One region of the Allobosea sp. Tri-49 genome, then DNA from elsewhere that is predicted to be linked to it. Evidence: riboswitches for the same ligand, from Rfam matches in the RefSeq annotation. Region 1 holds a riboswitch; the other holds the start of a gene.
The links. Region 1 has a riboswitch for glycine ahead of gcvT (glycine cleavage system aminomethyltransferase GcvT). Riboswitches for the same ligand answer to the same signal wherever they lie in the genome.
Positions count from the first base shown of each region.

Region 2: it holds a riboswitch for glycine, as region 1 does, so the genes downstream of both, BLM15_RS16370 (D-amino acid dehydrogenase) here and gcvT (glycine cleavage system aminomethyltransferase GcvT) in region 1, are expected to answer to the same signal.

Region 1 covers NZ_CP017946.1:3,026,468-3,042,091, forward strand. Annotated here, with positions in the region: gene BLM15_RS14870 (F0F1 ATP synthase subunit A) at 1-646, shown strand, start outside; gene BLM15_RS14875 (F0F1 ATP synthase subunit C) at 708-935, shown strand; gene BLM15_RS14880 (F0F1 ATP synthase subunit B) at 1,060-1,614, shown strand; gene BLM15_RS14885 (F0F1 ATP synthase subunit B family protein) at 1,623-2,105, shown strand; gene BLM15_RS14890 (L,D-transpeptidase family protein) at 2,203-3,513, opposite strand; gene gcvPB (aminomethyl-transferring glycine dehydrogenase subunit GcvPB) at 3,644-5,218, opposite strand; gene gcvPA (aminomethyl-transferring glycine dehydrogenase subunit GcvPA) at 5,218-6,558, opposite strand; gene gcvH (glycine cleavage system protein GcvH) at 6,670-7,044, opposite strand; gene gcvT (glycine cleavage system aminomethyltransferase GcvT) at 7,074-8,222, opposite strand; glycine riboswitch at 8,280-8,379, opposite strand; glycine riboswitch at 8,384-8,483, opposite strand; gene BLM15_RS14915 (hypothetical protein) at 8,559-9,176, opposite strand; gene BLM15_RS14920 (invasion associated locus B family protein) at 9,173-9,682, opposite strand; gene coxB (cytochrome c oxidase subunit II) at 10,047-10,928, shown strand; gene ctaD (cytochrome c oxidase subunit I) at 10,986-12,620, shown strand; gene BLM15_RS14935 (heme o synthase) at 12,752-13,708, shown strand; gene BLM15_RS31390 (hypothetical protein) at 13,705-13,881, shown strand; gene BLM15_RS14940 (cytochrome c oxidase assembly protein) at 13,937-14,464, shown strand; gene BLM15_RS14945 (cytochrome c oxidase subunit 3) at 14,514-15,371, shown strand; gene BLM15_RS14950 (DUF983 domain-containing protein) at 15,448-15,624, shown strand, end outside.
Region 2 covers NZ_CP017946.1:3,347,728-3,363,351, reverse strand. Annotated here, with positions in the region: gene minE (cell division topological specificity factor MinE) at 1-213, opposite strand, end outside; gene minD (septum site-determining protein MinD) at 210-1,025, opposite strand; gene minC (septum site-determining protein MinC) at 1,061-1,801, opposite strand; glycine riboswitch at 2,100-2,200, shown strand; partial or broken gene BLM15_RS16370 (D-amino acid dehydrogenase) at 2,352-3,595, shown strand; gene lhpI (cis-3-hydroxy-L-proline dehydratase) at 3,814-5,529, shown strand; gene BLM15_RS16360 (DMT family transporter) at 5,552-6,493, opposite strand; gene BLM15_RS16355 (ABC transporter permease) at 6,483-7,295, opposite strand; gene BLM15_RS16350 (ABC transporter substrate-binding protein) at 7,338-8,303, opposite strand; gene BLM15_RS16345 (ABC transporter substrate-binding protein) at 8,401-9,393, opposite strand; gene BLM15_RS16340 (LysR substrate-binding domain-containing protein) at 9,515-10,279, opposite strand; partial or broken gene BLM15_RS32325 (LysR family transcriptional regulator) at 10,319-10,393, opposite strand; gene BLM15_RS16335 (ABC transporter permease) at 10,521-11,276, opposite strand; gene BLM15_RS16330 (ABC transporter ATP-binding protein) at 11,280-12,131, opposite strand; gene BLM15_RS16325 (MarR family winged helix-turn-helix transcriptional regulator) at 12,445-12,951, shown strand; gene BLM15_RS16320 (thiamine pyrophosphate-binding protein) at 12,965-14,752, opposite strand; gene BLM15_RS16315 (aldehyde dehydrogenase family protein) at 14,830-15,624, opposite strand, start outside.

The DNA.
Region 1 (15,624 bases):
CATCGCCGTCGCCGTCATCGCGCTGCTCTTCGTCTACGGCACGCGCAATCGCTCGCTGGTCCCGGGCCGGCTGCAGGCACTGGCGGAGATGGGCTACGAGTTCGTCGCCAGTACGGTAAAGGACTCCGCCGGCCATGACGGCATGAAGTTCGTGCCGCTGGTGTTCTCGCTCTTCATGTTCGTGCTGGTCTGCAACCTGCTCGGCATGATTCCCGGCTCCTTCACCGTCACCAGCCACCTGGTCGTCACCGCTGCGCTCGCAGCGATCGTGATCCTCACCGTCATCATCTACGGCATCGCCAAGCATGGCGCGCATTTCTTCGGCCTGTTCGTGCCCAAGGGCGTGCATCCGCTGATGCTGATCATCCTGGTGCCGATCGAGGTGATCTCGTTCGTCTCGCGCCCGATCAGCCTGTCGGTCCGCCTCTTCGCCAACCTGCTCGCCGGCCACATCGCGCTGAAGATCTTCGCCGGTTTCGTGGCGACGCTGCTCTTTGCCGGCGGCTGGGCGATCCTCTCGCCGCTGCCGCTCGTGCTGACGATCGCGCTGATCGCGCTCGAATTCCTGGTCGCAGTGCTCCAAGCCTATGTCTTCGCGGTGCTGACCTGCATCTACCTGCACGACGCCCTGCATCCGGGTCACTGATCGGCCCGGTTTTCAAGTTCACCCCTCGACTGCCACAACCATCCCCCTAAGGAGCATTTCCATGGATCCCCAAGCTGCCAAGTACATCGGCGCTGGTCTCGCTTGCCTCGGCATGGCCGGCGCGGGCATCGGTCTCGGCAACCTGTTCGGCCAGTTCCTCTCGGGCGCCCTGCGCAACCCGTCGGCCGCCGATGGCCAGCGCGGCACCCTGCTGCTCGGCTTCGCGCTGACCGAAGCGCTCGGCATCTTCTCGCTGCTGATCGCGCTGCTGCTGCTCTTCGCGGTCTGATCGCGAACGCTACCCGGGCCTGCCGCAGGCGACCCCCTCCGGGGCGTCACGCGGCGGGCTCCCGCCTCCCTTCCCATATGCCGTGCGAACCCTCCGGGCTCGTGCGGCCGGATGAGGTTCAGTGATGGCAGCGCCAGCCACGACCACCGGAACGACCGCCCATGGCGGCGCGGCTCCCGCCCCCGGCGGCAGCTTCCCGCCGTTCCAGGGCGATACCTTTGCCTCGCAGCTGCTCTGGCTCGCGATCACCTTCGGCTTCCTCTATTGGCTCTCCGCCAAGGTGATCGTGCCGCGTCTCGGCAACATCCTCGAGGACCGCGCCAACAAGATCGGCAACGATCTCGACGAGGCGGCCGCGATGAAGGGCAAGGCCGAAGAGGCCGGCCAGGCCTATGAGAAGTCCCTTGCCGAAGCCCGCGCCAAGTCGCAGGCGATCGCGCAGGAGACACGCGAGAAGGTCAACGCCGACAGCGCCGCGCGGCGCAAGACGGTCGAGGCCGATCTTGCCGCCAAGCTCGCAGACGCCGAGGCCATGATCGTCGCCACCAAGACGGAAGCGATGAGCCATGTTGGGGCGATCGCCGCCGACGCGGCCAGCGCCATCGTCAACCGCCTGACCGGCGCCGCTCCGGCTCCGGCCGACGCCGCCAAGGCGGTCAAGACCGCGCTGGGAGGCTGAACGCCATGCTGAGCAACCCAACCTTCTGGGTCCTGGTCTCGACCGTCATCTTCCTCGCCATGGCGGTGAAGATGGGTGCCCTCAAGAGCATCATCGGGGCGCTCGACGGCCGCGGTGAACTTGTCGCCCGCGAGCTCGCGGAAGCCAGGCGCCTGCGCCACGAGGCCGAGCTGCTGCTCGCCGAGTACGAGAGCAAGCGCAAGGCGGCCGAGGCCGAGGCCGAGGCGATCGTCGCCAACGCCAGGGACGAGGCCCAGCGTCTCGCCAAGGACGCCGAAGAGAAGCTGGCGGAGTTCGTCACTCGCCGCACCAAGTCGGCCGAGGACAAGATCACCCAGGCGGAGACCCAGGCGACCGCCGAGGTTCGCGCTGCCGCTGCCGAGGCTGCGACGCGCGCCGCCGAGGTCATCCTGCGTGGTCAGGTCGCCGGCAAGGCCGGTGCCGATCTGGTCGCCGCCGGGCTGAAGGACGTTCGCGCCAAGCTCAACTGAGCCGCCCGAGCCTCAGGCAAAGAAACAAAAACGCCGCGGTCTTCAGACCGCGGCGTTTTTCATTTGACCTTCTGGAACCAAGCTAAAGCCCTTGTTCCTACTGGATGGCGACAGCCGTCCCAGGCGGCGGGAGCGGCGTCGGGACCGGAGCGGCCGCAGACTTCGGCATGGCCGGTCGGACGACAGGTTGAGGCAGCTTCGCGGTGGCGGGGGCTGCCGTCGGCGCGACCACCGGCTTGGGCTTGGGCCGGCGCGGCTGGATCGTCGAGGTGACGATGCCCTGCGGCGTGTCGAGCCCATAAATGTCGTCGCGGAACTGCACCAGCCCCTCGGCATCCTGCCAGCCGGTCATGTAGACCCAGGCGACCGGCACCGCCTTCTTCAGCGCGATGTTCTTGCGCTCGCCCTTGGCGATCTCGGCCTCGATCGCCGGTTGCGTCCATTCCGTGCCTTCGAGCAGCCAGGCTGCGAGGTCGCGCACGCCCTCGATGCGGGCGCAGCCCGAGGAGTTGAAACGGACATCGTTGCGGAACAGCGATTTCTTCGGCGTGTCGTGCATGTAGACCGCCTCGCTGTTCGGCATGTCGATCTTAAGCTGGCCGAGCGAGTTGGTCGGCCCCGGCTCCTGCCGGACGTAGAAATACGGGTTGGTCAGGCTCGCCCAATTGACGCTGGCCGGGTCGATCTCGCGATTCTCGGCGCCAAGCAGCTTCATGTTGGACTTGGCGATGAAGCCCGGATCCTTGCGCATATGCGGGATGATGTCGGCCTTCACGATCGACATCGGTACTGTCCAATAGGGATTGAGGTTGACCGAGGTGATACTGGCCTGCAGCACCGGCGAGGCTCGGTCCGGCCGGCCGACAATGGCGAGATGGCGGCGCTGCACCACGTTCTTCTCCACCGCCTCGACGCTGGCGCCGGGGATGTTCACCACGACATAGCGCTCGGTGAAGCTGAAGCCGTTGCCCTTGAGCCGCTCCAGCGTCGCGGTGAGCTGGTTGAGGCGAACCTCGACCGGCACGTTGAGCGACTTCAAGGTCAGGCGGCCGACCGTGCCGAGTTCCGACAGGCCGTGGCGGCGCTGGAAGCGCTTCACCGCGGCGGTGACGGTCGCATCGTAGATGTCGCCCGGCAAGGCGTCGGGCGACAGATCGCCGCTCAGCATCAGGCGCTGCTTCAGCAGTGCCACGTCCGGCCCTTGCGAATCGGGCTTCAGCGCAGCCGCAGCGCCCGGCACCTTCGGCCAGCCGCCACGACCGGCGATGTCCTCATGCGTGATCAGCGCCTCGAGCGTGCGGTCATAGGTCCTGGGGCCATAGCCCGGCTCCTCGGCACGGGAAGCCGAGAGCATCGCCACGAAGGAGACCGTGGCGGCGAGCACATGGCGAAGGCGAACGCGATACATGGGCGAGCTTCCAAGGCGCGAGAATACACGCCGTCGGAAGCTTCCCTCGCATATGGTCAAGGAAGACTTAAGGCAGGCCGCCCAGTTGACGAAAGGGCAGCAGCCACCGGCCCCTGCCCCTCCGAGAATCTTACTCCGCCGCTTCCTTCACCGGCGCGGGCTTTTCCCATTTCAGCACCGGCTGACGGGCTGCACGGGTCTCGTCGAGGCGGCGCATCGGGGCGTGATGCGGAGCAGCGGTGAAGCGGCTCTTGTCATTTCCCTTGGCCGCGATGGCGAGGTCGCGCAGCGTCGCGATGAAGAGGTCGAGCGAGGCCTTCGATTCGGACTCGGTCGGCTCGATCAGCATGGCGCCATGGACGACGAGCGGGAAGTAGACCGTCATCGGGTGGTAGCCCTCGTCGATCATCGCCTTGGCGAAGTCGAGCGTGGTGACGCCGGTGCCCTTCAGCCACTCGTCGTCGAACAACGCCTCATGCATCGACGGGTGGTCCGGGAAGGGCAGCGACATCAGGTCGGCGAGGCCGGCGCGGATGTAGTTGGCATTCAGCACGGCGTCTTCCGAGGCCTGCTTCATACCGTCGGAGCCGTGGCTGAGCATGTAGGCCAAAGCCCGCACATACATGCCCATCTGGCCGTGGAAAGCGGTCATGCGGCCGAACGGGTCGTTACCATCAGGTGCATCGGCCTTGTGCTCGACCAGGCGCGACTTGCCGCCCTCGACATGGATGAACGGCACCGGCGCATAGGGCGCCAGCCGCTCCGACAGCACGACCGGGCCGGCGCCCGGGCCGCCGCCGCCATGCGGGGTCGAGAAGGTCTTGTGCAGGTTGATATGCATGGCGTCGACGCCGAGATCGCCCGGGCGCGCCTTGCCGACGATCGCGTTGAAGTTGGCGCCGTCGCAGTAGAAATAGGCGCCGGCCTCGTGCATCGCCGCGGCGATCTCGACGATCTGAGGCTCGAAGATGCCGCAGGTGTTCGGGTTGGTCAGCATGATCGCGGCAACGTCGGGGCCGAGCAGCGCCTTGACGTCCTCGACCGCGACGGTGCCGTCCGGACGCGCCGGAACGGCCTTCACCGAGAAGCCGATCAGCGCCGCGGTCGCCGGGTTGGTGCCGTGAGCCGATTCTGGAACTAGCACGACAGTGCGGGTCGCGCCCTCGCCCTTGGCGGCGATCGCGGCCTTGATCGCCATCATGCCGCAGGCTTCGCCATGGGCGCCGGCCTTGGGCGAGAGCGCAACCGCCGGCATGCCGGTCAGCGTCATCAGATAGCGGGCGAGCTCGAGCATGACGTCGAGCGCGCCCGGCACCGTCGAGACCGGCTGGAGCGGGTGCACGTCGGAGAAGCCCGGCAGGCGCGCCACCTTCTCGTTGAGACGGGCATTGTGCTTCATCGTGCAGGAGCCGAGCGGGAAAAGCCCGGTGTCGATGCCGTAGTTCTTCTGGCTGAGGCGCACATAATGGCGCATCGTCTCCGGCTCGGAGAGGCCGGGCAGGCCGATCTCGCCCTGCCGGGCATGCTTGCCGAGGCGAGACTTGAATGGCGCCGGCTTGTCGATGTCGACACCGGTCGACTCGTGATGGCCAATCTCGAAGATCAGCGGCTCGATCTGCTGCAATGCGCGGTTGCCGGTGAAGGTCTCGTGGCGCTCGCTCGCACCTTCGCCAGCCTGGCTGGGACGTCCCTGACGGTTCAGCATCACAGCACCTCCGCGAGCGCCGCCACGAAGGCCGCTCGATCTTCATCCGTATTCACTTCGGTATTGGCGACGATCAGGAGATCGTCGAGCCCGGCGCCGGGCTTCAGGCGCGAGGCCGGCACGCCGGCGAGAATGCCCTTTGCGGCCATAGCCTCGACCACCTCGGCCGCCGGCTTGGAGAGCTTCAGCGTGAACTCGTTGAAGAAGGTCTCGTTGACGACCTCGACGCCCTTAACCCCGGCAAGCGCATCGGCGAGCTTGACCGCATTGGCGTGGTTGAGCTCGGCGAGGCGCGACAATCCGGCCTGGCCGAGCAGCGTCATGTGGATGGTGAAGGCCAGTACGCAGAGGCCGGAATTGGTGCAGATGTTCGAGGTCGCCTTGTCGCGGCGGATATGCTGTTCGCGGGTCGAGAGCGTCAGCACGAAGCCACGGCGGCCATCGGCATCGACCGTCTCGCCACAGAGCCGGCCCGGCATCTGGCGGACATATTTCGACTTGGCGGCGAAGAGGCCGACATAGGGGCCGCCGAAGTTCAGGGCATTGCCGATCGACTGGCCCTCGCCGACGACGATGTCGGCATCCTGGGCGCCCGGTGGGGTCACGGCGCCGAGCGAGACGACCTCGGTGAAGACCGCGATCAGCAAGGCGCCATGAGCGTGCGCCTTGTCGGCGATCGGCTTCAGGTCACGCAGATTGCCGAAGACGTCGGGCGACTGCACAACGACGCAGGAGACGCTGTCGTCGATCGCCGCGAGAATGTCCTCGGTGGCGCGGACGTCGGGCTTGAGCGCCACGACCTCGTCGTTCGCCATCTCGGAGAGGGTCTCGACGACCTGGGTGTAGTGCGGGTGCAGGCCGCCGGAGAGCACCGCCTTGCGCCGCCGGGTGACGCGATGCGCCATCAGCACCGCCTCGGCCGTGCCGGTCGAGCCGTCATACATCGAGGCGTTGGCGACCTCCATGCCGGTCAGCGCTGCGACCTGGGTCTGGAACTCGAAGAGATATTGCAGCGTGCCCTGGGCGATCTCGGGCTGGTACGGGGTGTAGCTGGTCAGGAATTCCGAGCGCTGGATCAGATGGTCGACCGTCGCCGGGACATGATGCTTGTAGGCCCCTGCCCCGACGAAGAACGGCACCGCGCCGGCCGCCGTGTTCTTCGCCGACAGCTTGCCGAGGATGCGCTCGACCTCGAGCTCGCCCTTGGCGCGCGGCAGATCGAGCGGCTCCTTCAGCAGCTTGCCGGCTGGCACATCGGAGAAGAGCGCGTCGACATCGGGGACGCCGATGCGCGCGAGCATGTCCTCGCGATCGGTTTCGGTCAGGGGGAGATAGCGCATGGGGCTTCCTTGAATGGCGTCATGCTCGGGCTCGGCCCGGGCGTCTCTTCAACCAGCGCCTTCCCGGCCGGAGATTATGCTCGGGCCGGGAATGACGGTGTCAGCGACGCCTCAAAGCGTCTTGACGTAGTCCTGGTACTCGGCCTCGCTCAGCAGGCCCTCCAGTTCGGCGGCGTCCGTGAGCTTGAGCTTGACGAACCAACCCTTGCCTGCCGGGTCCTCGTTGACCGTGCCGGGCGCAGCTTCGAGCTCGCTGTTGACGGCGACGACCTCGCCGGAGACCGGCGCATAGACCTCGGACGCAGCCTTGACGCTCTCGACCACGGCGGCCTCACCGCCCTTGGTCAGCGCCTTGCCGACCGAAGGCAGCTCGACGAAGACGACGTCGCCGAGCTGGCCCTGGGCGTAGTCGGTGATGCCGACCGTGCCGGTATCGCCCTCGATGCGGATGTATTCGTGGTCCTTGGTGTAGCGGGTCTCGGCCATGGGTTTCCTCCGGCGAAAAGGGGTGAAGCTCAGCGCTTGTAGCGGTTGGGGACGAAAGGCATGGCGGCGATGGTCGCCGGCAGCGGCTTGCCGCGCACGATCAGGTCGAGCCTGGTGCCGGGAGCCGAATGCTCCCTGGCGACGTAGCCCATGGCGCAAGGGCCGTTCAGGGTCGGGCCGAAACCGCCCGAGGTGACCTTGCCGACGATGGTGCCGTCGGCGGTGGCAATCTCAGCGCCCTCGCGGGCCGGAGCCCGGCCTTCCGGCAACAGGCCAACGCGGACGCGGGCCGGCTTTTCGGCGAATTCGCGCTGGATGCGCGCAGCTCCGGGAAAGCCGCCCTCCTCGCGCCGGCGCTTCTGGATCGACCAGTTGAGCGCCGCTTCGACCGGCGAGGTCGTGGTGTCGATATCATGGCCGTAAAGGCAAAGCCCGGCTTCCAGACGCAGCGAATCGCGGGCGCCGAGGCCGATCGGCTTGACGCGTGCGTCGAGCAGCAGCGCATCCCAGATTTCGCCGATGCGATCGGCCGCGGCGGAAATCTCGTAGCCGTCCTCGCCGGTGTAGCCGGAGCGGCTGACATTGGCCTTGACGCCGCCGAGCTTCATCGTGCGCAGGGTCATGAAGCCCATCTCGGCGGCCTCGGGATTGAGCGCCGCCAGCGCCTCCTCCGCCTTCGGCCCCTGCAGGGCGATCAGGCCGCGATGCTCGGCCTTGACCAGCTTCACATTGGCCGGCAGCCGCGCCTCGATATGGGCGTAGTCCTGCGTCTTGCAGGCGGCATTGACGACGAGCAGCAGCGCGCCGTCCTCGTCCGGATCGGCCGAGCGCGTCACCATCAGATCGTCGAGGATGCCGCCCTCCTCGTTCAGCAGCTGCGAATAGCGCTGCTTGCCGGGCGGCAGGTTGACGATGTCGGCGGGGATGAGCGCTTCGAGCGCACGGGCCGTGGTCTCATGGTCGGGGCCGACGAGGAAGGCCTGGCCCATATGCGAGACGTCGAACAGGCCGGCGCTTTCGCGCGTCCAGTTGTGCTCGGCCATGATGCCGGCAGGGTACTGCACCGGCATGTCGTAGCCCGCGAACGGCACCATGCGCGCGCCCGCCGCGACATGACGGGCATGGAACGGCGTCTTGAGCAGCGGCTCGGTGCTTGCAGTCTCGGCTTCGGCAGCCATGGCATCCCTTCCAGAGTCGAGCGCGAGCCCCGGACGGAATCGTCCGGAGCGCGCCCCCTCTGTCTCGGGACCTGAGAGATTTCCCCGCCGCAGCCGAAGCCTTGGGCGAGTTACCCCCGTCGGTGGGCGAGCCTCAACGGCCCGCCACTTTCCAGAGCGCCAATTCCCACGCGGTCCGTTTGCCTGAGCGTTTCCGGGGCGGTTGCGCCTTCGGCGCCGGCGCCGAACAAGTCCGGCTCCGGTCTCTCCCGCGGGGATGATGCGGCTGAGCCAGCAATAGACGAGCGAGGAGCCGAGTCAATCGGCCCCCTGCCTCAGTTCACGGCAGCGTGCCTTTTATCGACGCCGGCGCCGCGCCGGCTCGCCGCCGCCAGTGTTCAACCCGACGATGATCTCGACCTCGCCGGAGCCCGGTGGGACAACGATATTGCCCTCGACATGCGAGAAGTCGGCGCCGGTCTGGCCGGAAGGAATTGCCCCGCCGACACGGGCGCTGCGGCGCGCGATGACCTGGTTGTTGCGCATCACCTGAGTGTGCAGCGTCGCGCCATAATTGCCGGGGCTGCCGGCCGGGCCGATCAGGATACGCCCCTCGACGCCGACCTTGAGGGTGAAGCCGCCATCCTTGTTGGACTGCGTGCACTCGCGCGCGGTGGTGGTGATCGAGACCTGGCTGCGCAGGCTACCGCTGTCCTGCCCCGACTGAGCACGGATCGCGGCGCCGCCATCGGCGATGATCACCGAGGGGCAGACGAAGTAGACCTCGTCGTCGGTCGGCAGCTGATCGGCTGCCGGCGGCGTGGTCGACTGGAACATGAGGATGTTGCCGAGCTTCTGCGTAGTGCTCGGCTCACCGGTGCTCGACGAACCGGAGGAACCGCAGCCGGCGAGCGCGAGCGCCAGGCCGGCGGGCAGAATGAACCGGCCGACGCGGCCAGCGAAACGATCAATCACGGCAAAGCCTCCACGCCGGGGCCGAATCCGTTGAGCGAAACCGGAATGCCGACCCCTTCCTCCGGCGTCTGAAACACGATGAATGTGGCGCTCTTACCAGTCTTGAGCTGACCGAGCAGGGTATCGTCCATCACCACCTCGGCGACGCAGCCGGTGGTGAGGCAGCGCACGAAGCCGGCGCGGCCGATGTCCTTGTCGTCGATCTTGAGGCCGAGGCCGGAGGGCAGCAGCACGCCGAGCGGCGCAACCACGCGCAGCAGGCGGCTCTTCTGGTCGGCCGTCTTCAGCACGATCACCAGCAGAGTGAGATTCGGACGATCCTCGGCGGCGACGTTCTGCACGAGGGCGCATTGCTCGGCCTTGGCGCCGGGCGGCGTCTCGCAGCGCATCTGCCAGTCGCCATGGGTGGAACGCACCGCACCCTGAGCATGGGCCGGCGCAATCGAAAGCCAGCCGCAGCCAAGGACGGCGAGCGCCGCGGCCACGGGACCGATCAATGAGCGCATCGCTGTCTTCCTCTCCTTACGGGCATGGAAATACACGCATACCCATGCCGAACGGCGCCCCCGCCATGCGAGAATGCGTTCCGACCATGCGTCCCGACTCCTGTCAAGGCGAAGCATCACGAGCGTCCACACGGTGGACTCGATGCAGGCGGCGTCGATCGGCCGCCCGGCGCCCATGCGCGTGTCGCGTACTTATGCCGCACGGGCTGTGTCACAGCCTGTCATTGCCCCACTGGCGCAAGCGTGATCTTTGATTTATCGCAATGCCGAAGAACCGGGGTGGCCAGACGTGGCCGTCCCGGCGCGCCTGTCTTGAAGCTGACCGAGACAGATCGCGCGGCATCAAAGGAGCTATGTCGGACCGATGCGATTTGTGACCACCCCTCTCAGGAACGCGCTGGCTGCCCTCGCTGCGGCTTTGATAGCGTTTTCGCCGGCCGTCGCATCGGCCCAGAACGGCATGCCGCAGCCCTGGGAGCTGAATCTCCAGCCGGCCAATTCCGAAGTGATGACGTTCATCCACTGGTTCCACGACTCGGTGAACGTCCTCATCTTCATCATCACGCTCTTCGTGCTCGGACTGCTGATCTATGTCGCCTGGCGCTTCAACGAGAAGGCGAACCCGGTTCCCTCGAAGACGACGCACCACGCGCTGCTCGAAGTGGCCTGGACGATCATTCCGGTGCTGATCCTGGTCGTGATCGCCATCCCCTCCTTCCGCCTGCTCAAGCTGCAGCTGGAGATTCCGCAAGCCGACATGACCGTGAAGGTCACCGGAAAGCAGTGGTACTGGTCCTATGAGTACCCGCAGGAAGGCGGCAGCTTCGGTTTCGATTCGCTGATGCTCGACGAGAAGCAGCGTGCCGAGGCGATCCAGTCCAAGAAGATCGCCGAATCCGAGGCGCCGCGCCTGCTCGCCGTCGACAACGAGGCGGTCGTGCCAGTCGGCAAGATCGTGCGCGTGCAGGTCACCGGCGCCGACGTCATCCACAAGTTCGCACTGCCGGCCTTCGGCGTGAAGATCGACGCCATCCCCGGCCGCCTGAACGAGACCTGGTTCAAGGCCGAGCGCGAAGGCATCTTCTACGGCCAGTGCTCGTTCATCTGCGGCCAGAACCACGCCTTCATGCCGATCGCCATCCGCGTCGTCAGCCAGGAGCGCTACACGGCCTGGCTCGCGGAAGCGAAGCAGAAATTCGCCAATGCGGCCGACGCCGCCAGCAAGGTCGCCGAAGCGACCCGCTGAACCCGACACTCTTGAAAGAACTCACGCGAACCGTATTCGCAGGAGGAGACGAATTTCATGGCTACCGCGGCTCCCCACGCCCACGGGCATGACGGCGATCACGCCCACGAGCACCACACCCCCACGGGTTGGCGGCGCTGGCTGCTCTCGACCAACCACAAGGACATCGGCACGCTCTATCTGATCTTCTCGATCGTCGCGGGCCTGATCGGCGGCTTCCTGTCGATCATGATGCGCATCGAGTTGCAGCAGCCGGGCCTGCAGATCTTCGCCAACGGTCAGAGCTACAACGTCTTCGTCACCGGTCACGGCCTGATCATGATCTTCTTCATGGTCATGCCCGCCGTCATCGGCGGCTTCGGCAACTGGTTCGTGCCGCTGATGATCGGCGCGCCGGACATGGCCTTCCCGCGCATGAACAACATCTCGTTCTGGCTGACGGTCGCGGGTCTGATCCTGCTGCTGATCTCGATGTTCGTCGAGGGCGCCCCCGGCGCCAAGGGCGTCGGCACCGGCTGGACGATATATCCGCCGTTCTCGTCGACAGGCCACCCCGGCCCGTCGGTGGATTTCGGCATCCTGTCGCTGCACGTTGCCGGTGCGGCGTCGATCCTGGGTGCGATCAACTTCATCACCACCATCCTGAACATGCGCGCGCCTGGCATGACCATGCACAAGATGCCGCTGTTCGCCTGGGGCGTGCTGGTCACCGCCTTCCTGCTGCTGCTGGCGCTGCCGGTCCTGGCCGGCGCGATCACCATGCTGCTGACCGACCGCAATTTCGGCACGACCTTCTATGATCCGGCCGGCGGTGGCGACCCGGTGCTCTACCAGCACCTGTTCTGGTTCTTCGGTCACCCCGAAGTCTACATCATGATCCTGCCGGCCTTCGGCATCGTCAGCCACATTATCTCGACCTTCTCGAAGAAGCCGATCTTCGGCTATCTCGGCATGGCCTACGCCATGGTCGCGATCGGCGTGGTCGGCTTCATCGTCTGGGCCCACCACATGTACACGGTTGGCCTGTCGCTCAACACGCAGCGCTACTTCGTCTTCGCGACGATGGTGATCGCGGTACCGACGGGCGTGAAAATCTTCTCCTGGATCGCGACGATGTGGGGCGGCAGCTTGCGCTTCACCGCGCCGATGGTCTGGGCGATCGGCTTCATCTTCCTGTTCACCGTCGGCGGCGTCACCGGCGTGGTGCTGGCCAATGCCGGCCTCGATCGCTCGCTGCACGCGACCTACTACGTGGTGGCGCACTTCCACTACGTGCTGTCGCTCGGCGCGGTGTTCGGCATCTTCGCGGGCTTCTACTACTGGTTCCCGAAGATGAGCGGCTACATCATCCCGGACTGGATCGGCCGCCTGCACTTCTGGGTCGCCTTCATTGGTGCTAACCTACTGTTCTTCCCGCAGCACTTCCTCGGGCTGTCCGGCATGCCGCGGCACTATGTCGACTATCCCGACGCGTTCGCCGGCTGGCATTTCTGGTCGTCGATCGGCTCCTACATCTTCGCGGCCGGCCTCCTGATCTGGCTCTACGGCATCGTCGTGGCCTTCACGAAGAAGGAGCTCGCCGGCAACAATCCGTGGGGCGAAGGCGCGACCACGCTGGAGTGGACCCTGTCGTCGCCGCCGCCCTTCCACCAGTTCGAGACGCTGCCGCGTATCACCGGCTCGGACCACTAAACAGACTGGCGGCGGGCCTCTCGCCCGCCGCCGCCCCTCCCCCGAGCGCCTGGTCCGAGGCGCTCCGGAGACGGGCGGATCCCGCAAACGATGCCCTCGGGCATCACGAAAGTTGAAGTGAACGAATTTCAATGTCTGCTGCCTTCGATCAGATCCCCCAGGCTGACGACGGAGTCTCGCTGAGTTCCACCGGCGAGGCGCGCGACTTCTTCGAACTGCTCAAGCCGCGGGTGATGTTCCTCGTCGTGGTGACGGCGCTCGGCGGCATGGTTGCGGCGCCGGGTACGGTCAATCCGGTGATCGGCTTTGCCGCGCTGCTGGCGATCGCAGTCGGCGCCGGCGCCTCGGGCTGCCTCAACATGTGGTGGGATGCCGACATCGACGCGGTGATGGCGCGCACCGCCGGTCGGCCGATCCCCGCCGGGCGCATCCTGCCTTCCGAAGCGCTCGCCTTCGGGCTCACGCTCTCCGTCGGCTCGGTGCTGGTCCTCGGCCTCGTCGCCAACCTGCTCTCGGCGGCGATGCTCGCTTTCACGATCTTCTTCTACGCCGTCATCTATTCGATGTGGCTGAAGCGGGCGACGCCGCAGAACATCGTCATCGGAGGCGCTGCCGGTGCCTTCCCGCCGATGATCGGCGAAGCCGTGGTCACCGGCGATTTCGGCCTGACCTCGATCGTGCTCTTCGCGATCATCTTCCTGTGGACGCCACCGCATTTTTGGGCGCTGGCCCTGGTGAAGTCCGACGACTATGCCCGCGCCGGCATCCCGATGCTGCCGAACGTTGCCGGCCCCGCTGCCACGCGTCGCCAGATCGTCGCCTATACGCTGGTGCTGGCCCCGGTCGCAGTGCTGCCGGCGCTGATGGGCTTCGGCGGGCTGATCTATCTCGTTGTCTCGGTGGTGACCGGGCTCGCCATGATCGGGCTGTCGCTGCGGGTGCTGCGGGTCACTGAAGGCGAAGCTGCCAACAAGGCGGCCTATGCCCTGTTCGGCTTCTCGATCCTCTATCTCTTCCTGCTCTTCGCCGTGCTGCTGGCCGAGAACGGCCTTGGCCTGATGTGGGCCCTGCCCAAGGTGTTGGGATGAGCGAGGGCCCACAGGACAAGAAACAACCGCCGGCCCCCTTCTCGCCGGAGGACATGGCCCGACGCAATCGCCGCTCGATCGCGCTCGCGCTCGTGCTCGGTGGTCTCGTGCTGTTCTTCTTCATCGTGACGCTGGCCAAGACCGGGCCGGCGATCCTCAACCGCCCGCTGTGACGCGATGACGGCCGCCTCCAGAAACCGCCGCACCGTCCTCGCCTGCAGCACCGCCGTGCTCGCTATGACCGGGCTCTCCTTCGCCGCGGTGCCGCTCTACAACCTCTTCTGCAAGGTCACCGGTTTTGGCGGCACGCCGATGGTCGGCACCGCCGCCACCGGCAAGACCAGCGAGCGGATCGTCTCGGTCGCCTTCGACGCCAATGTCGCCCCGGCTTTGGGCTGGCGCTTCGAGGCGGAGAAGACGGAGATCAAGGCGCAGGTCGGCGTGACGCAGACGGTGTTCTACAAGATCACCAACACGTCCTCGCGGCCGATGACCGGCATCGCGACCTATAATGTCCAGCCGAACCAGTCGGGCGCCTATTTCGTCAAGATCCAGTGCTTCTGCTTCACTGAGACGACGCTGCAGCCCGGTGAGACCCTGGAAGCGCCGGTGGTGTTCTACATCGATCCCGAGATCGAGTTGAACCGCGAGCTCGCCAGCCTGAAATCGATCACCCTGTCCTACACCTACTTCCCGTCGAAGAACGGGCAGCCGGTCGCGGAAAGCAAGGGTGACGGCAACCAACCGAAACTATAAAGCTGCGCAAGAAGCGCTGCACTTCTACGGACGCGGAGAGTTAAGCACGATGGCCGGGGCTCACACCAAGAACCACGACTACCACCTCGTCGATCCGAGCCCGTGGCCGATCGTCGGCGCCGCCAGCGCGACCATCATGGCGATCGGCGCGGTGATGTGGATGAAGTCGCTGCCGCTGCTCGGCATGAACATCGGCCCGCTGGTGTTCGGCGTCGGCCTGCTCGGCGTGCTCTACACCATGCTCGCCTGGTGGATGGACGTGACCCGCGAGGCCGAGCGCGAGGGCCATCACACCCGCGTGGTGCAGCTGCATCACCGCTACGGCATGATGATGTTCATCGCCTCCGAGGTGATGTTCTTCGTCGCCTGGTTCTGGGCCTATTTCGACGCGAGCCTGTTCACCGGCGAGCACATCCAGTTCGCCCGCGCCGAGTTCACTGGCGGGCATTGGCCGCCGAAGGGCATCGAGACCTTCGATCCCTGGCACCTGCCGCTGCTCAACACGCTGATCCTGCTGACCTCAGGCACGACCGTGACCTGGGCGCACTATGCCTTGATCCAGGGCGACCGGAAGAGCCTGAAGCAGGCCCTGTGGCTGACCGTGATCCTCGGCATCCTGTTCACCGCCTGCCAGGGCTACGAGTACGCGCACGCCGCCTTCGCCTTCAAGGGCAACATCTACGGCGCGACCTTCTTCATGGCGACAGGCTTCCACGGTTTCCATGTCATCATCGGCACGATCTTCCTGGCGATCTGCCTGTGGCGCGTCTATCTCGGCCATTTCAAGCCGGACCAGCATCTCGGCTTCGAGTTCGCCGCCTGGTACTGGCACTTCGTCGACGTGGTCTGGCTGTTCCTGTTCGCCTCGATCTATGTCTGGGGCTCCGGCACACCCGCGGCTCACTGAGGTCCAGGCCGGAAGCGGCCGCGAACCTGAAAATGGGGCGGCCGCGAGGCCGCCCTTTCCATTTGAGGAGGCAGCGATGGCGCAGCCGCAGATCACCCCGCCCTCCCCGTTCTCAACGGGTCTGGCCGGCCGCTGCCCGCGCTGTGGCGAGGGCAAGCTGTTCGACGGCTATCTCAAGCTGAAGCCGCGCTGCGCCGCCTGCGGACTGGACTTCGCCTTCGCCGATTCGGCCGACGGGCCGGCCGTGTTCATC
Region 2 (15,624 bases), 320 kb from region 1:
CGTCGAGACCTGGGGTCCGCGCTCCATCCGGACGGTGACCTTGTCGTCGTCGACCTGCACATGCTTGGCGATCACGCGCAGGATCTCGTCGCGCAATTTGGTCACGAGGTCGGAGCCGTCGGCCGACAGGCGCTCATGGGCGAGCAGGACCTGCAGGCGCTCGCGCGCGGCGGGAGCCGACTGGGGCCGGAAGAAGAGACGACGCAGGTTCATGCCGCTTTCCTTCCGAAGATCTTGCCGAAGAAGCCGCGCTTCTCGCCGGGGATGGTCATCGGCAGGTTCTCGCCCTTGAGGCGACGCACCGCGTCGAAATAGGCGAGTGCAGGGGCGCTGCGCTCATCCGCCAGGGTGACGGGCGAGCCGATATTGGAGGCGCGCAGCACGTCCATGCTCTCGGGGATGATGCCGAGCAGCGGGATCGACAGGATCTCGAGGACGTCGTCCACCTTCAGCATGTCGCCGCGCTCGGCGCGGGCGGGGTCGTAGCGGGTGAGGAGCAGGTGCTTCTCCATGCGCTCGCCGTTCTCGGCCTTCAGCGTCTTCGAATCGAGCAGGCCGATGATGCGATCGGAATCGCGTACCGAGGAGACTTCCGGATTGGTCACGACGATCGCGATGTCGGCATGGCGCATGGCGAGGGTGGCGCCGCGCTCGATGCCGGCCGGGCTGTCGCAGATCACCCAGTCGAAATGGCTCTTCAGCGCGCCGATGACCTTCTCGACGCCCTCGGAGGTAAGGTTGTCCTTGTCGCGAGTCTGCGAGGCCGGCAGCAGGTAGAGCGTCTCGACCCGTTTGTCGCGGATCAGCGCCTGCGTCAGCTTGGCCTCGCCCTGGATCACGTTGACGAGGTCGTAGACCACCCGCCGTTCGGCACCCATGATCAGGTCGAGATTGCGCAGGCCGACATCGAAGTCGACGACCACGACCTTGTCGCCGCTCTGCGCCAAAGCTGCGCCCAGGGCGGCGGAGGACGTCGTCTTGCCGACGCCGCCCTTGCCCGATGTGACCACGATGACCTTGCCCATTGACCTCTCCTAGTTCCGGTGGACGCGTTGTCGTTTCAGGCGAGTGATCCGGCCGTGAAGATTTCACCTTCGAGCCAGAACTGGACGGGCTTGCCGCGCAGGCCGGGCTCCAGGTCCTCTGCCGTCTTGTAGTAGCCGTCGATGCCGACCAGCTCGGCCTCGAGCTTGCGGCAGAAGATGCGGGCCTCTGCGTTGCCCAGCGTGCCGGCCATCGCCCGCCCCCGCAGGGTGCCGTAGATATGGATCGAACCACCGGCGATGACCTCGGCGCCGGAGGCGACAGACCCGACGATGGTCACGTCGCCCTCGGCGAAGATCGACTGCCCCGAGCGCACCGGCTGGGTGACGACGAGCGACGCCGGCGCGGACCTCGCGGGCAGCGGCGCGGGGGGAGCCTCTGCCACGGTCTCGGCGACAGGGGCTTCCTGGGTCGGCTCGGCCGCTGGCTCCTCGATGTCTCCGGTGGTCTTTCCGCCCGACATGGCCGGCGGCAGATCGTTCCCGAGCATGGAGGGGCGTGCGCCCTCGATCCCCATGATCCGGACATTGCGCGCGCCGAGCTTGCCGACGAGATCGCGCAGCTGCGCGCGGTCGATATCGAGGCCCTCGACGTCGAGCACCACCGGCCGCCGCAGGAAGAAACCGGCGGAGCGGCCGGCGAGATCGTCGAGCCGCACCAGCCAGTCCTCGAAAGGCAGCTCGGGTGTCAGCGTCAGCGCAAGGTAGGATCGCCCCTTGAGGCGGATCGGCCGGGGTTTGGTTAACACGGCGGTCATCTTGGTAAATTTTCGGTTGCTCAGATGTAGGAATCGAATGGTTAACGAGCGGTAAATCGCTGGGGCGATTATCGGGGAGAACTGCTTGGAGAAGTGCTGGAATACGATATAAAACCGTTATTTATCAAATATTTATCTTTTTTGTCGCGTTCACGTTCTGCCGTAAAACCGATGAAGAGACGCCTTGCGGGATTACGTTGCTGTGTCGGTGGCTGTCCCGCGGCCAGCGCTGAAGGTTGGCGAGCCTGGTCGTGCTCCGGCCCGATCGCCCTTGACAGAAATCGCAGGCGCACTAGCACTCGTGGCAGCGGGAGAGATCGGTCCGACGTCAAAATCGGATCGGCGCCGACGGAGCAACCACCCCGGAAACTCTCAGGCAAAACGTACCGCTGCCGATGATTCGACTCTGAAAAGCAGAACCGCAGTTCTGCGCCGATGGTGCAAGTCGACAGTCCAGCTGATTGGGCGCGACGAAGCTCTCAGGCCAATGACAGAGGGGGTGCTGACGACCCGCATTGCGCGGGCAGGAGCACCTATGAGCACATCCGACATCTCGCGCGTCGCCGTGATCGGCGCGGGCATTACCGGCATCACCACCGCCTACAACCTTGCTCGGCGCGGCTGCGAGGTCACGGTCTTCGACCGCCAGCCCTATGCCGCGATGGAAACCTCCTTCGCCAATGGCGGCCAGCTCTCGGCCTCGAATGCCGAGGTCTGGAACAGCTGGGCCACGGTTCTGAAGGGTATCAAGTGGATGTTCACGCCGGGAGCCCCGCTCCTCGTCAATCCCAAGCCGTCCTGGCACAAGCTGTCCTGGATGGCGCAGTTCGTCGCCTCGATCCCGAAATACGAGGAGAACACGCTCACCACTGCCCGGCTCGCGATCGAAGCCCGCGCTCACCTCATGCAGATGGCGCGGGAGGAAGGCATCGCATTCGATTGCGAAGAGCGCGGCATCCTGCACTTCTACCACAGCAAGGCGGAGTTCGAGGCCGCGGCCCGCGTCTCGGCGCTGCTCGCCAGGGGAGGGCTCGAGCGCCGTGCCGTCACCCTGGAGGAAATCCGGGCGATCGAGCCGTCCCTGAAGGGCGAGTTCTACGGCGGCTTCTACACCCCGTCTGACTTCACCGGCGACATCCACAAATTCACCAACGGGCTCGCCCGCGCCTGCGAGCGCCGGGGGGTGAGGATGCGCCTGTCGAGCGAAGTGCTCTCGATCGAGCACGGCGCCGGTGAGGCTGTTCAGGTGACCTGGAGGCCGACGGAAGAGGCGGGCGAGGTCGGCACGCAAAGCGACCGGTTCGACCGCATCGTGGTCTGCGGCGGTGTCGCATCCCGCCAACTCGCCGCCGATCTCGGCGATCGCGTCAACGTCTATCCGGTGAAGGGCTATTCGATCACGGTCGATCTTCCGGAAACGTCGGATCAGCGGGCGGCACCATGGACGAGCCTGCTGGATGACCGCGCGAAGATCGTAACCAGCCGGCTCGGCGCCACTCGTTTCCGCGTCGCCGGAACGGCCGAGTTCAACGGCTACAACAAGGACATCCGGGCCAGCCGGATCGAGCCGCTCGTGCAAGGTGCCGCACGCACTTTCCCGGAATGAGCACGCGCCAGGTCACGCCCTGGGCCGGCTTGCGGCCGATGATGCCCGACATGCTGCCGAGGGTCATGCGCGGGCGCAATCCGCGTGTGTTCTACAACACCGGCCACGGCCATCTCGGCTGGACCTTGTCAGCCGCGACGGCCGATGCCGTGGCGGCGCTGGTGACCGCGCGGCCGAACGCCGTCTGACCGAGAAGACGGGGCAGGCGACCGGCGCTCTTGCGTTCGGGCGCCTGCCCGATTGTCATGGCAGCTTCAGGTTGCGGTAGGCGGAGAAGAGCGAACCCAGGACGGCGAGTGCTGCTTCAACACGTGCCTACCATTCGATGATATCACTTGTGTCGGGAGGGACGGTTTCGCACCCTGCCTTGTTCCGATCCCGCATTTGTTTCCGCTAAACAGCCTCCATGAACTCTCCTGCACGACACGATAACGGGATCGCGGTCGCTCCCGGGGACGCGGCCGGGCCGATCGTCGTCCTGAACGAGGCCCTGAGCTTCTGGGGTGGTGTCGATCCCGCGACGGGAGTGGTCATCGACGTGCACCACCCCTCGCACGGCGTCTCGCTCGCCGGTGCGGTCGTGATGATGCCGAGCAGCCGAGGCTCCTGCTCCGGTTCGGGTGTGCTGCTGGAACTCGCGCTTTCGGGCAGGAGCCCCGCGGCCCTGATCTTCACCGGTCCGGAGGATACGCTGACGCTCGGCGCGATCGTCGCCTCGGAGATGTTCGGGCGCCGCATTCCCGTCATTCGCCTTCCGGACGAAGCCTTTGTCACCCTGTCCTCCGCGGCCGGCGCGACGATCGCACCGGACGGCATAACTGCGGACGGCGGGCGTGTGCGGATCCCCCTCTCTGCGACGGGCCATGGCGACCTGCAGCTGTCCCCTGCCGACAATCGCATGCTCGCCGGGGCCGACGGGATCGCTGCCCGGCAGGCGATGAGCATCATCTGCGCCATGGCGAGCCAGCAGGGAGCGACCGACCTCATCGACGTGACGCGGGCCCATGTCGATGGCTGCATCTATGCCGGCCCGGCCAATCTGATCTTCGCCGAGAAGATGGAGCAGCTCGGAGCGCGCGCCCGCGTCCCGACGACGATGAACGCCATCTCGGTCGATCATGCCAACTGGCGCCGCCAGGGCGTGGCACGCGATTTCGGCGAGCCGGCGACGCGCCTCGCCGATGCCTATGTGCGCATGGGCTGCCAGGCGAGCTTCACCTGCGCGCCTTACTCCCTGCCGGATCCGCCGGGTTTCGGAGAGGCGATCGGCTGGTCGGAATCAAATGCGGTGATCTTCGCCAACTCCGTGCTCGGAGCCCGGACGGCGAAGCATCCGGACTTCCTGGATTTCTGCATCGCCGTTACCGGCCGGGCACCGCGCGCCGGAGCTTTTCTCGACGAGGGCCGGCGGGCGCGCCGTGCGGTCCGGATCGACCTGCCTGACGGCGCGGACTCCTCGGCCTGGCCCCTGATCGGCTATCTCGCTGGCCTTGCCTCGCCCGATCGAATCCCGCTGATCAAGGGCCTCACAGAGACGCGGCCGTCACGAGACGATCTCAAGGCGCTCTGCGCCGCCTTCGGAACGACTTCCGCTGCGGCCATGCTGCATATCGAGGGCATCACGCCGGAAGCGGACAGCCTCGGAGGCGCTATCGAAGACGAAGTTTTGGTGACGCGCGAAGACCTTGCCGCCGGCTGGCGCAAGCTGAGCAGCGGCCCCTCGGAGGTCGATCTTGTCGCCATCGGCAGCCCTCACGCCTCGCTCGACGAATGCCGGGCTGCCGCGGAACGGCTCGATGGCCGCCCTCTCGCCAAGACCGTCTCGGTCATCATCACGGCGGGAAGAGAGGTTGTGGCCGCAGCAGAGGCCGACGGAACGATGACGAAATTGCGGGAGAGCGGCGTCGACGTCATTCCCGACCTCTGCTGGTGCTCGATCACGCGCCCGGTTTTCCCGGAGCAGGCCAGGGTCGTCCTGACTACCTCTGGAAAATACGCTCACTACGGGCCGGGGCTCTCCGGCTGCACGGTGAGGCTCGGGACCCTCGACGACTGCATCGAGGCTGCTCTCACCGGTATCGCGCCCGCCCGTTTGCCGGCCTGGCTTGCCGGGCCAGGCTGAATTTGGCTGGCGCTATCTACGGTCATGCTTTGCGCGGTGCCGATGTGACCAGCCAGATGCCGAGAACGATGACGGCGAAGCCTGCCAGGTGGAACCAGGCGATCTGCTCGCCGAGCACGATGAAGCCCAGCGCAGCGCTGGTCGGCGGCAGGAGGTGCATGAACATGCCGGTCCTGCCGGGGCCGAGCACAGCGACCGAACGGTTCCAGAAGACATAGGCCAGGATCGACGGGAAGAGCGCGAAATAGACCAGCGCGCCGGCGGTCGCCATGGTGAGCCGGAAGCCGCCTTGCATTGCATATTCCCAGGCGACGGCCGGCAGATGGAACAGGGCGCCGAAGAACACGGTCACGCCGAGGAACGCCATCGCAGGCAGCCCTGCCGACCGCCAGCGGATCAGCACGGTGTACAACGCCCAGCAGCTCATGCCGGCGAAGACCAGAATATCCCCCCGGTTGAGCGAGACATTCAGAAGCATCCTTGGATCCCCGCGGCAGATCACCAGAACCGCCCCGCAGAGCGAGAGTGCGATCCCGGCAAGTTGCTGCCGCGTCAGGCTCTGCTTCAGGATCAGATAGGCCAGCAGGAAGGTCACGACGGGGAGCAGGGAATTGACCAGTGCTGCGTTGGCGACTGGTGTGTAGTGCAGCGCCGCATAGACGAAGCAGTTGAATGCGGTCACGCCGATCGCGCCGAGCAGCGCGAGGAATGGGATGTTGCCGCGAATGCGCGGCCAAGCGTCGACGACTGGCCGCCAGCAGAACGGGAGCAAGATGAGAAGGGCGAGACTCCAGCGCCAGAACGACATCTGTACAGGCGGTATCGTCTCGCGCATCAGCCGTGCGATCAGGAAATTGCCCGACCAGAACAGCGGCGGGAGCGTCGCCAGCCAATAGGCGCTGCGCGGGATGCCTGCCTGCTCCTTCGAAGCCGGGATCGTCCCGCCGACAGGGTCAGTGCGCATCCGAGGGGCGCCTGGTGCCGGGCAGCTCCGTGTAGCGTCCGAGGATCACATTCACGCCGACGGCCAGCAGGAAGACGACGATCAGCAGCGCGTACATGCGCGGCATGTCGAAGGTCGCATAGGTCTGGATCACCGCGTAGCCGAGCCCCTGATTGGCGAGCTTGGTCTCGGCCAGCAGCGTGCCGATGATGGCGACGCCGAGCCCGATGCGCAGACCGTTGATGACCGGAGCGCGCATCGCCGGAAGGTAGATCTTGGAAATCATCTGCCCAACATTGAGCCTGAAGCTGAGGCCGACCCGGATGAGCACGGTGTCGATCTCGCGCATCGCCGCGGCGACACTGATCGCGACCGGAAAGAACGAGGACAGCGCCCCCATCGCGACCTTGGAACCCGGCCCGACGCCGAACCACATGATCAGCAGCGGAAAGAAGATGATCTTCGGGGTCGGCCCGAGATAGTGCAGCAGCGGTTCATAGGCACGCTGCAGGAAGCGGTTCGTCCCGAGCAGAATGCCGACCGCGACCCCACCGCCGCCGCCGATGAGGATCGCGAGCGCGACCTCGCCGGCGGTGACGCCGAGATTGGCATAGAAGGTCGGCTCGACCAGGAGATGGGCGAGCGCGCGTAGGATGAGTAGCAGCGACGGCACGACGTCGCGGTAGAGCAATCCCGAGCGCGCTGCGATCTCCCAGATCGCCAGAAGTACCACGACGATGCCGATCCGCGTGATCAGCACGGCGCGTGCCTGGTCCATCTTCGCCGGGCGAGTTTCCGTCCGGCCAAGCGTTGTTGTCGTCATCGCGCCGTCACTCCGGGTAGACGAGGCCGTCGATGCGCCGGCTCATTTGCGCGGCGGAATCTGGATCAGCTCGGCGAGCTGTTCCTTGGTCAGCGGCTGGGCCGTATATTTGAGCGCCACCGCGTCGGGAACGATAGTGTCCAGCCCAACGATCTTGTCGGGGTCGAGTGCTTCCTTCGGGAAGAAATCATCCCGCGTGCGCCTGGCGATGGCCTCCGGAATCCCGACGAAATCGGCATAGGCCTTGATTGCCGCGTCGCTGGAATACATTGCGTCGATGGTCTCGCGGTAGGCGGCCATGTAGCGATCGATCACGGCCTTCTTGTTCTGGAGCGCGCTGGTGTTGGTGATCAGCAGGCGGACCGTCTGGCTCTTGAAGGCCTGGGTGTCGTTACCGGTTGCGACGACGCGGATCTCGCCCTTATCGAGTTGCGGCAGGCCGAAGGGCGGCGCAGCCCAGCCGACATCGATCTGGCCGGACATCACCTGGGTCAGCGTCGGCGCCGGGCCCCCGGTCGCGGTCGGCCGGATCTTGAGGCTGTTCTCCTTGATGAAGGCGTTGACGACGCCATGGGTCGACGAGCCATTGGTCGAGAACGAAACCGTATGGTTCTGCAGGTCCTTGAGCGCCTTCACCGGAGAGTCGCTTTTGACATACCAGTAAAGATCCTTCGCCCCGGTGGTCTCCGCGCCCATGATGCGGATCGGCGCGCCCTTCGAATAGGCCGAGAGCGCGCCCATGATGCCGCCGGCGACGCCGATGTCGACGCTGTTGGAGAGCACCGCCTGCTGGGTCTCGCCGCCGCCCTGGGTGTAGAGCATCTCGAGCTCGAGATTGTGCTTCTTGAAGATGCCGAGCCTCGTGCCGACTTCCGACACCGAGGTATCCCAGTTGCCGCGCTGGCCGATCGCCAGCTTGAGCTTGTCCTGGGCGGCAGCGTCCTGCGCGATCGAGAGCGCGAAGCCGAGTGCCGCAAGCGTCGACATGACCGTCTTGAATGTCGTCATCCTGTCCTCCCCTGGCGCCAGCTCGGTGCGGCTGGCCTTCGTCGTCTTGCCTTCGCTTCTGTGGCGAAGTGGAAACTCTGGAGATTGTTCGGCTCCCTCAGATCTTGAAGGCCTCCAGCGTGCTGGAATGAAAGAGCTCCTCGACCGAAAGCCGCCGCGAGGACAGTCCCTGGCTATGATGGGCCTGAAGGAACGCTTCCAACGCGTGGCGGTTGGGGCCGACACCATAGGACCAGAAATCCTGGCCCATCAGGCTGCGTGCCGCCTGCAACTGCTCCTCGACGAAAGGCAGCGTGATCTTGGTGGCGGAGGTGTCCGTGAGCTTGGCGAGAGCCGCGGCCTTGGACTGCTCGAAGGCTTTCAGCAAGGCGGCCGGCAGCCAGGGCTGGGTCTCGACGATACTGCGCCGTACGCACAGCACATGCATGATCGGAAAGATGCGGGTGCGCCGATAGTAGTCTGACGCGGCAGCGGTCGGGTCCGGGAACAGGCGCGCGATCTTGGGGTGCCCTGCCTCGAAGGCCGGTGGTGACCGCGGCCCGATATAGGCATCGATCTCGCCGTCCATCAGCATCTCGTTGAGCGAGCGGTCGGCCGGCGCTTGCACGACCGTGATCTCCGGCGGCAGCTCGATGCTGATCTTCTCGGCGCGGCCCGGCTGCTCCAGGCCGCCACGAACCCAGGTCGCCTCGCTAGGCTTCACGCCATAGTCGTTTTCGAGGATCGCGCGGATCCAGACGCAAGCCGTGAGCTGATATTCCGGGCAGCCGATGCGCTTGCCCCTGAGATCCTCGGGACGAGCGATGCCGCGGTCGGTCCTGATGAAGATGCCGGTGTGGCGGAAGGCGCGCGACAGGAAGGCGGGAACGCCGACATAAGGGCTGTCGCCACGCGCCGTCTTGAGAGTGAAGCTCGACAGCGAGGCCTCGCAGACGTCGAACTCGGCATGACGGAAGGCACGGAAGAAGATTTCCTCCGGCACCAGCTTCATGAAGACGGGGTCGACGCCGTCGATCTGGACCGCGCCGTCGAGCAGGGGGCGATTGCGATCATAGTCGCCGATGGCGATGGACAGGCGCAGATCGGACACGCATTCCTCCCGGCCGGCACGTCGGGCGCGCCATCATTTTGCGGCAGAGTGCGCCGCGCCGGCGGAGGGCACAAAGACTTCCGCGAAATGAGAACAAGACGCAGGCCGTATGGCAGGCAGTTCAGGAGCCGACGCGACGGGCGAGCGAGCCCAGCGATTCCAGCAGGTGTTCGGTGACCGAGGCGAAGAAACGATCGACCGCCTCCTGCTGGCGGAAAGCCGGTGCGTTGCCGGGCCTGATCAGGTAGAGCGTCCGCTTCGGCGGCTGGTCCGAGATGCGCTGCATGGCGAGCTTGCCGGCGCGCAGCTCCTCGATCGCCGTGCCATAGGGTATGACGCTCGCCGCCGCGCCGCGCACCACGAGAGCGCGCATCGCCGGAATGGATTGCGCTTCGTAGACGATGCGCAGCGGCAGCGAGAATTTCTCGGCAGCGGCCTTGAGCAGTTGCTGGACCATGTCGCGCTCGCCGGCCTGCACGAGGTCGTGGCTCAGGGCCTCGGCCAGGGTCACCGTCTCCGGCAGCGGCCCGTCGGCGATCGGCCGGATGAGCACCAGCTCCTCTTCGAACAGGGCCGTCCGTTCGATGCCCGGGCGCGGCTGGTCGATGCCATAGGCGAAGGCCGCGTTCAGCTCGCCGCGCTCCATCGCGGCGATGAGGCCGTGGCTCAGCTCCTCGACCAGGCTGAGCGAGACCGAGGGCATCTTGTTCTTGGCGTCGATCAGCAAGTCGGGGCCGAGCTGGAGCATGATGCTCGGCGTCAGCCCCATCGTCAGCATTTCCTGATCGTTCCCGGACAATGCCCGAACATCGCGCCTGGCGTCCTCGACCTCCTTCAGGATGCGTCTTGCGCGCTCCAGCAGCAGCTCTCCAGCCTGCGTCAGCACGACGCCGCGCGAATGGCGCAGCAGAAGTTCGGTCTGGAGGTTCTGCTCGAGCTGCCGGATCTGCAGGCCCAGCGCAGGTTGCGCGACGTTGAGCTGCTCCGCTGCCTTGGTGATGTTCCCGACTTCGGCGATCCCGACGAAATATCGAAGCTGGCGGAGATTGATCGCGGCCTCCCGGGCATGTCTTGTTGGAGGCCATCATGCGGCGCTTCAGCAGTCGCGACAAGGCGCGGCCTGGCCGCTAGCGACCCGGCCGGAACCAGCGTTCCATGCGCTCGAGTGCCGCGAAAATGACGACGCTGACAAGAATGACGAAGACGATCGTCGCGAAGACGCCGGCGAGGTCGTAGCGTTCCGCGAGATCGTTGATCAGCTGGCCGAGCCCACCGAAATTGATCAGGAACTCGACGCCGATCAGGTTGATCAGCGCGAAGACGAGCCCGAGGCGAACGCCGACGAAGATCGTCGGTATGGCGGCGGGGAATTCTATCTTCCAGAACTGCTGCGAAGGCGTGAGATTATAGCTCAGCCCGACATTGATCAGGCTCTTCCTGACGCCCTTCAGCCCTTCCAGCGTCTTGAGGATGACCGGAGCGAGGCCAGCCACGAAGCCCATGGCGATGATCGTGGCCGCGCTGCGCCCGAAGATGACGAGGAAAAGCGGATAGGCCAGCACCACGGGCGCAGCGGCCACTGCGGCGACCCAGGGCTCGGTTGCGAGCGCGAGGATCCGAACCTTGTAGAGCAGCACGCCGAGCGAGACGCCGACGATGGCGACGAGGACGCTCGCGGCCAGCGCCTCGCTCCCCGTCATCATCAACCGCTCCAGCAACTGTTCCTCGGCGAACAACCGGCCGAAGCTGCCGAGCACGGCCGAAGGCAACGGGATCACGAACCGGTTCAGGAGGCCAAGCAGCAGGAGAACCTCGACCACTCCCAGAGCGAGGCCGACCGTGGCGAAGCCGATCGCGAGAGGCGGAATTCCGGCGAGCCGCATGGTTCAGCCCTTCCGGCGGCGGGCGCCCGCCTCGGATTCGGCCATGCCGCGCGAGGCCTCCTCGCGCAGATCGTTCCAGATCTCGGCGACATGGCGGCCGAAAGCCTCGCTGCCGACGACGTCGCCGGTGCGCGGCCGCGGCAGGCGGATGTCGACGATGCGCTTCACCTTGCCGGGGCGGAACGTCATGATGATGACCCGGTCGGAGAGCTGCACGGCCTCGGTGATATTGTGGGTGATCAGCAGGGTGGTCTGCTTCAGCGTCTCCTGAATTTTCAGGACCTTGTCGCCGAGCAGCAGGCGGGTCTGCTCATCCAGCGCGGCGAAGGGTTCGTCCATCAGCAGGATCTTGGGCTCGAACACCAATGTGCGGGCGATGGCGACGCGCTGGCGCATGCCGCCCGATAGTTCGGCCGGGTAACGCTGCTCGAAGCCGTTCAGGCCGACCATGTCGATGAAGTGCCGTGCCGCCTCATGTCGCTCGGCCTTGCGCACGCCCTTGACCTCGAGCGGGAAGGCGACGTTGTCGAGCACAGTCCGCCAGGGAAAGGTCGATTCCTCCTGGAAGACCATGCCGATCGAGGGATGTGGGCCCGAAATCACGTCGCCGCCGACGCTGACCTTGCCCTCATAGCCGCGGACCAGCCCGCCCAGAATGTTGAACACGGTCGACTTGCCGCATCCCGACGGCCCGATGATCGAGACGAACTCGCCGCGCTCGACCGAGAACGACATATCGTCGACGGCGATGATGGCGCCCTCGCGCGTCTCGAAGCGCATCGTCACGCCGTCGATGACCAGGTCGGCCTCTTTCACGGTCTCGGCTAGACGCAGTTTGGCGGCCGAAGCGGGCATTGAGCGCTCATCCCTTGGCTGGCCGTCGCTCATCGCTCCAACCCTCGCCGAGCTGCGACGGCAGCTGGATGGCGCGCAGTGCGGACGCGCCCGGAGCGGTCGAGGCCCGACTGAGTCGGCGGCATGTCATCCTTCCCTCGCGCGGCCGTCTTCGCTTCAGTTCGCGGCCTACGCAGTCGCCACGTTAGTGAGGCGGCGCGGGCAAGGTCCAAGATTATCTTGCTTGGCCAGTCAAACTTTTCAGGATGGGCGGGTGCGGGCGCTATCGAGAGCGCGGTTGCGGCCTATACTGGCCTCGGAGGCGTGAACGATCGTGGCGACGACAGGGGACGAAAACGTTGGGCGGGCCGGAGCGCTGGACGACCTGCCGTTCGAAAGCAGTGTCGGCTACCAGCTGCGGATGGCGAACCGCGCAACACAGCGCTACCTGCAGAGTAAGATCGAGCCGCACGGCGTCACTACGGGCATGTGGTATTTCCTGCGGGCCCTCTGGCAGGAGGACGGATTGACGCAGCGCGAGCTGTCCCGCCGCATCGGCACGATGGAGCCGACGACGCTCGCTGCACTCACCGCCATGGAGAAGGCCGGGCTGATCAGCCGCGAACGCGACCTGCATGACAGGCGAAAGTTGCACGTGCTGCTGACGCCGAAGGGCCACGCTCTCAGGGCCGAACTCTTGCCGATGGCGCAGGAAGTGGTCCAGCAGGCGACCGCCGGTTTCACGCCAGAGGATCAGGCCCGTTTTCTCGGCTATCTCGCCGCAGTCCAGCGCAATCTCGCCGATGTGCCGGACGTCGCTGACCCTGCCGGAGCCGCCTGAACAGCCCTGGCGCTCAGTCCTTCGGCGTTTGCCCGGCATGGCGCGTCATGCCGGCCGCCATCGCCGGATTATAGCCGGGCAGGACGCGGGCATCGATCAGTACCGACGCGCCGGCCTTGGCTGCCTTCACGGCGTCGGCCACCGCGTCGCGAAGGGCAGCGACTGTCCGGACCGGGCCGAAGCCTAGCAGCCCCTGCGCCCTGGCGATGGCGGCGATATCGATATCGGGCTCGTCGATGCGCTGGCCGATCCACTTGTTCTCGACCGGACGCTGGCGCTGCTTTGCGACGCGCTCCTGATGGATCTCGTCATTGTAGAAGGAGCGGTTGTTCGAGACGATCGCGACGAAGGGCAGCTTGTAATGCGCCGCCGTCCATAGAGCGGAGGCCGCCATCATGGTGTCGCCATCTCCCAGAACCGCCACCGGGAGCCGGCTCGAGCCCTTGAGCGCCAGCGCCGCGCCGATCAGCATGCCCGGCCCCGAGCCGATGCCGGCGCCACCGTCGATGCCAAGATAGTCGAGCGGATGCCGGAAATGCCAGGCCTCGGTGGCCCAGCCGAGCGGCAGGCGAACCAGGCTGATCACCTCATCCTGCAAGGCCTCGCCCATAGCCGCGGCGAGCGAAACAACGTCCAGCGGGCGCTCGCCATCGAAGGCCAGCGCCGGCAAGGTCGGGCGGACGGCCGGGGCCGTGCCGGGGCCGGCCCCCAATGCGTCGGCGATCAGGTGCATGGCCGCATCGGGATCGGCGGCGAGATGCAGATCGGCCGGCGCGAGGGCCTGATGGTCCATGCTCCAGCCATTGTGCAGATGGTGATCCAGCGAGACGCTGATCACGCGGGCCGATGAGGCGCTATCGGCCTGGCGCAAGGTACCGCCGAGATCGACCCAGTCGAAGGCGAGGATGACGTCGGCGCCGCGGATGGCATCGACCGCCTGGGCATCGAGGAAGAAGGACGGCTTGGCTGCGTGCAGAGGATGGTCCGTCGGGAAGACGGCCGCGGTCTTGATGTCGGTGAGCACGGAAGCGCCGAGATGCTCGGCCAGCGCAACACGGCGGGCCCAATCGCCCTCCGAGCGCGACATCCGGCCGAACAGGATGAGCGGTGCCTTCGCGTCCCGCAGCAGCTCCGCCACTCGGCTGATCTCGGCGGCTGCCGGAACGCTCGGCGAAGCGACGGCGAAGCGTTTCGGGTCAGGGAGAGGCGGCATCTCCTCGAGCCGCTTCTCCTGCATCGAGACATCGAGGCAGACATAGGTCGGGGCCTGCGGCGCACTGCGCGTGAGGTTTGTCGCGCGGATCAGCGCGTCGACCGTGGCCGCCACCGAGACGGGCTGGTCGTCCCATTTCACATAAGGCCGGATCAGGGCGCCCTGGTCCTTGGCGGTGTGCAGCCAGTCGATCCACGGCCTGCGCTCGGCTGCGTCGACGGGGCCGGTCGCGCCGAGGATCAGCATCGGAACGCGATCGCACCAGGCATTGTAGATCGCCATCACACCGTGCATCAGGCCGACATTGCTGTGCAGGATCACGCCCATCGGCTTGCCCGTCACCTTGGCGTAGCCATGGGCGACCGCGACGGCGTGCTCCTCATGCAGGCACAGCAGCATCTGTGGCTGCTGGTTGCCGAGATGATTGACGAGGCTGTCGTGCAGGCCGCGGAAGCTGGAGCCGGGGTTCAGCGCGAGATAGGGGATGTCGAGCGCGCGCAGCATCTGCGCGACGACGTCGCTCCCCCAGATGCCATTGTCGCTCGACGCAACGGGCACATCGATACCGGACAGCGTCAGGTCGTTCATGGCGTTTCCCCGGTCGGTTTAAGAGCGACGATGCGACCGACTGCCTGGAAGCAGCGGTCCCGGCCGTCCCTGAAGCGTCAGCTCGGTAGTTTCAGGCTGACATGGATGTTCTTTTCCTGAGTGAAGGCGATGAGCTCGCCGAGGCACTCCTCGCGGCCGATGCCGGACTGCTTCCAGCCTCCGAAGGGCGTGCCCAGGAAATGTTTCGCGACTTCGTTGATCCAGACGAAGCCGGCCTCCGCCGCCAGCGCGGTGCGGTGCGCCTTGACGAGATCATTGGTCCAGATCGAGCAAGTCAGCCCGTATTCGACGCTGTTGACCGTCTCCAGCATCTGCGCCTCGTCGCTCCAGGGCATGACCGAGAGGACCGGGCCGAAGATCTCCTCGCGCGCGATCCGCATCTGCGGCGTCACATCGGCGAAGATCGTCGGCTCGATGTAGAAACCCCCGGCGAGTCTGGGATCGTCCGGCACGCGACCTCCGCAGACCAGCCTGGCGCCCTCGGCCTTGGCCGAGGCGATGAAATCGAGGATGCGGGCGTGCTGCGTCCCACTGACGATCGCGCCCATGGTCGTCGCCTCGTCCGTGGGAATGCCGGGCACGAAGCCGGACAGCTTCGCCGGCAGCCGGGCGAGAACCGCTTCATAGATGTCGCGGTGGATGAACGCCCGACTGGTCGAGCCGCAGGACTGGCCGCACCAGGTGAAGTTCATGCCGCCGACGACCGCGGCGGCGACGCGCTCTGGATCGGCGTCGGCGAAGGCGATCAGCGCGTTCTTGCCGCCGAGCTCCAGCAGCACGGGCTTGATCGTGTCGCTCGCCGCCTTCATCACGGCGCGGCCGGCCTGGACGCTGCCGATCAGCGCGACCTT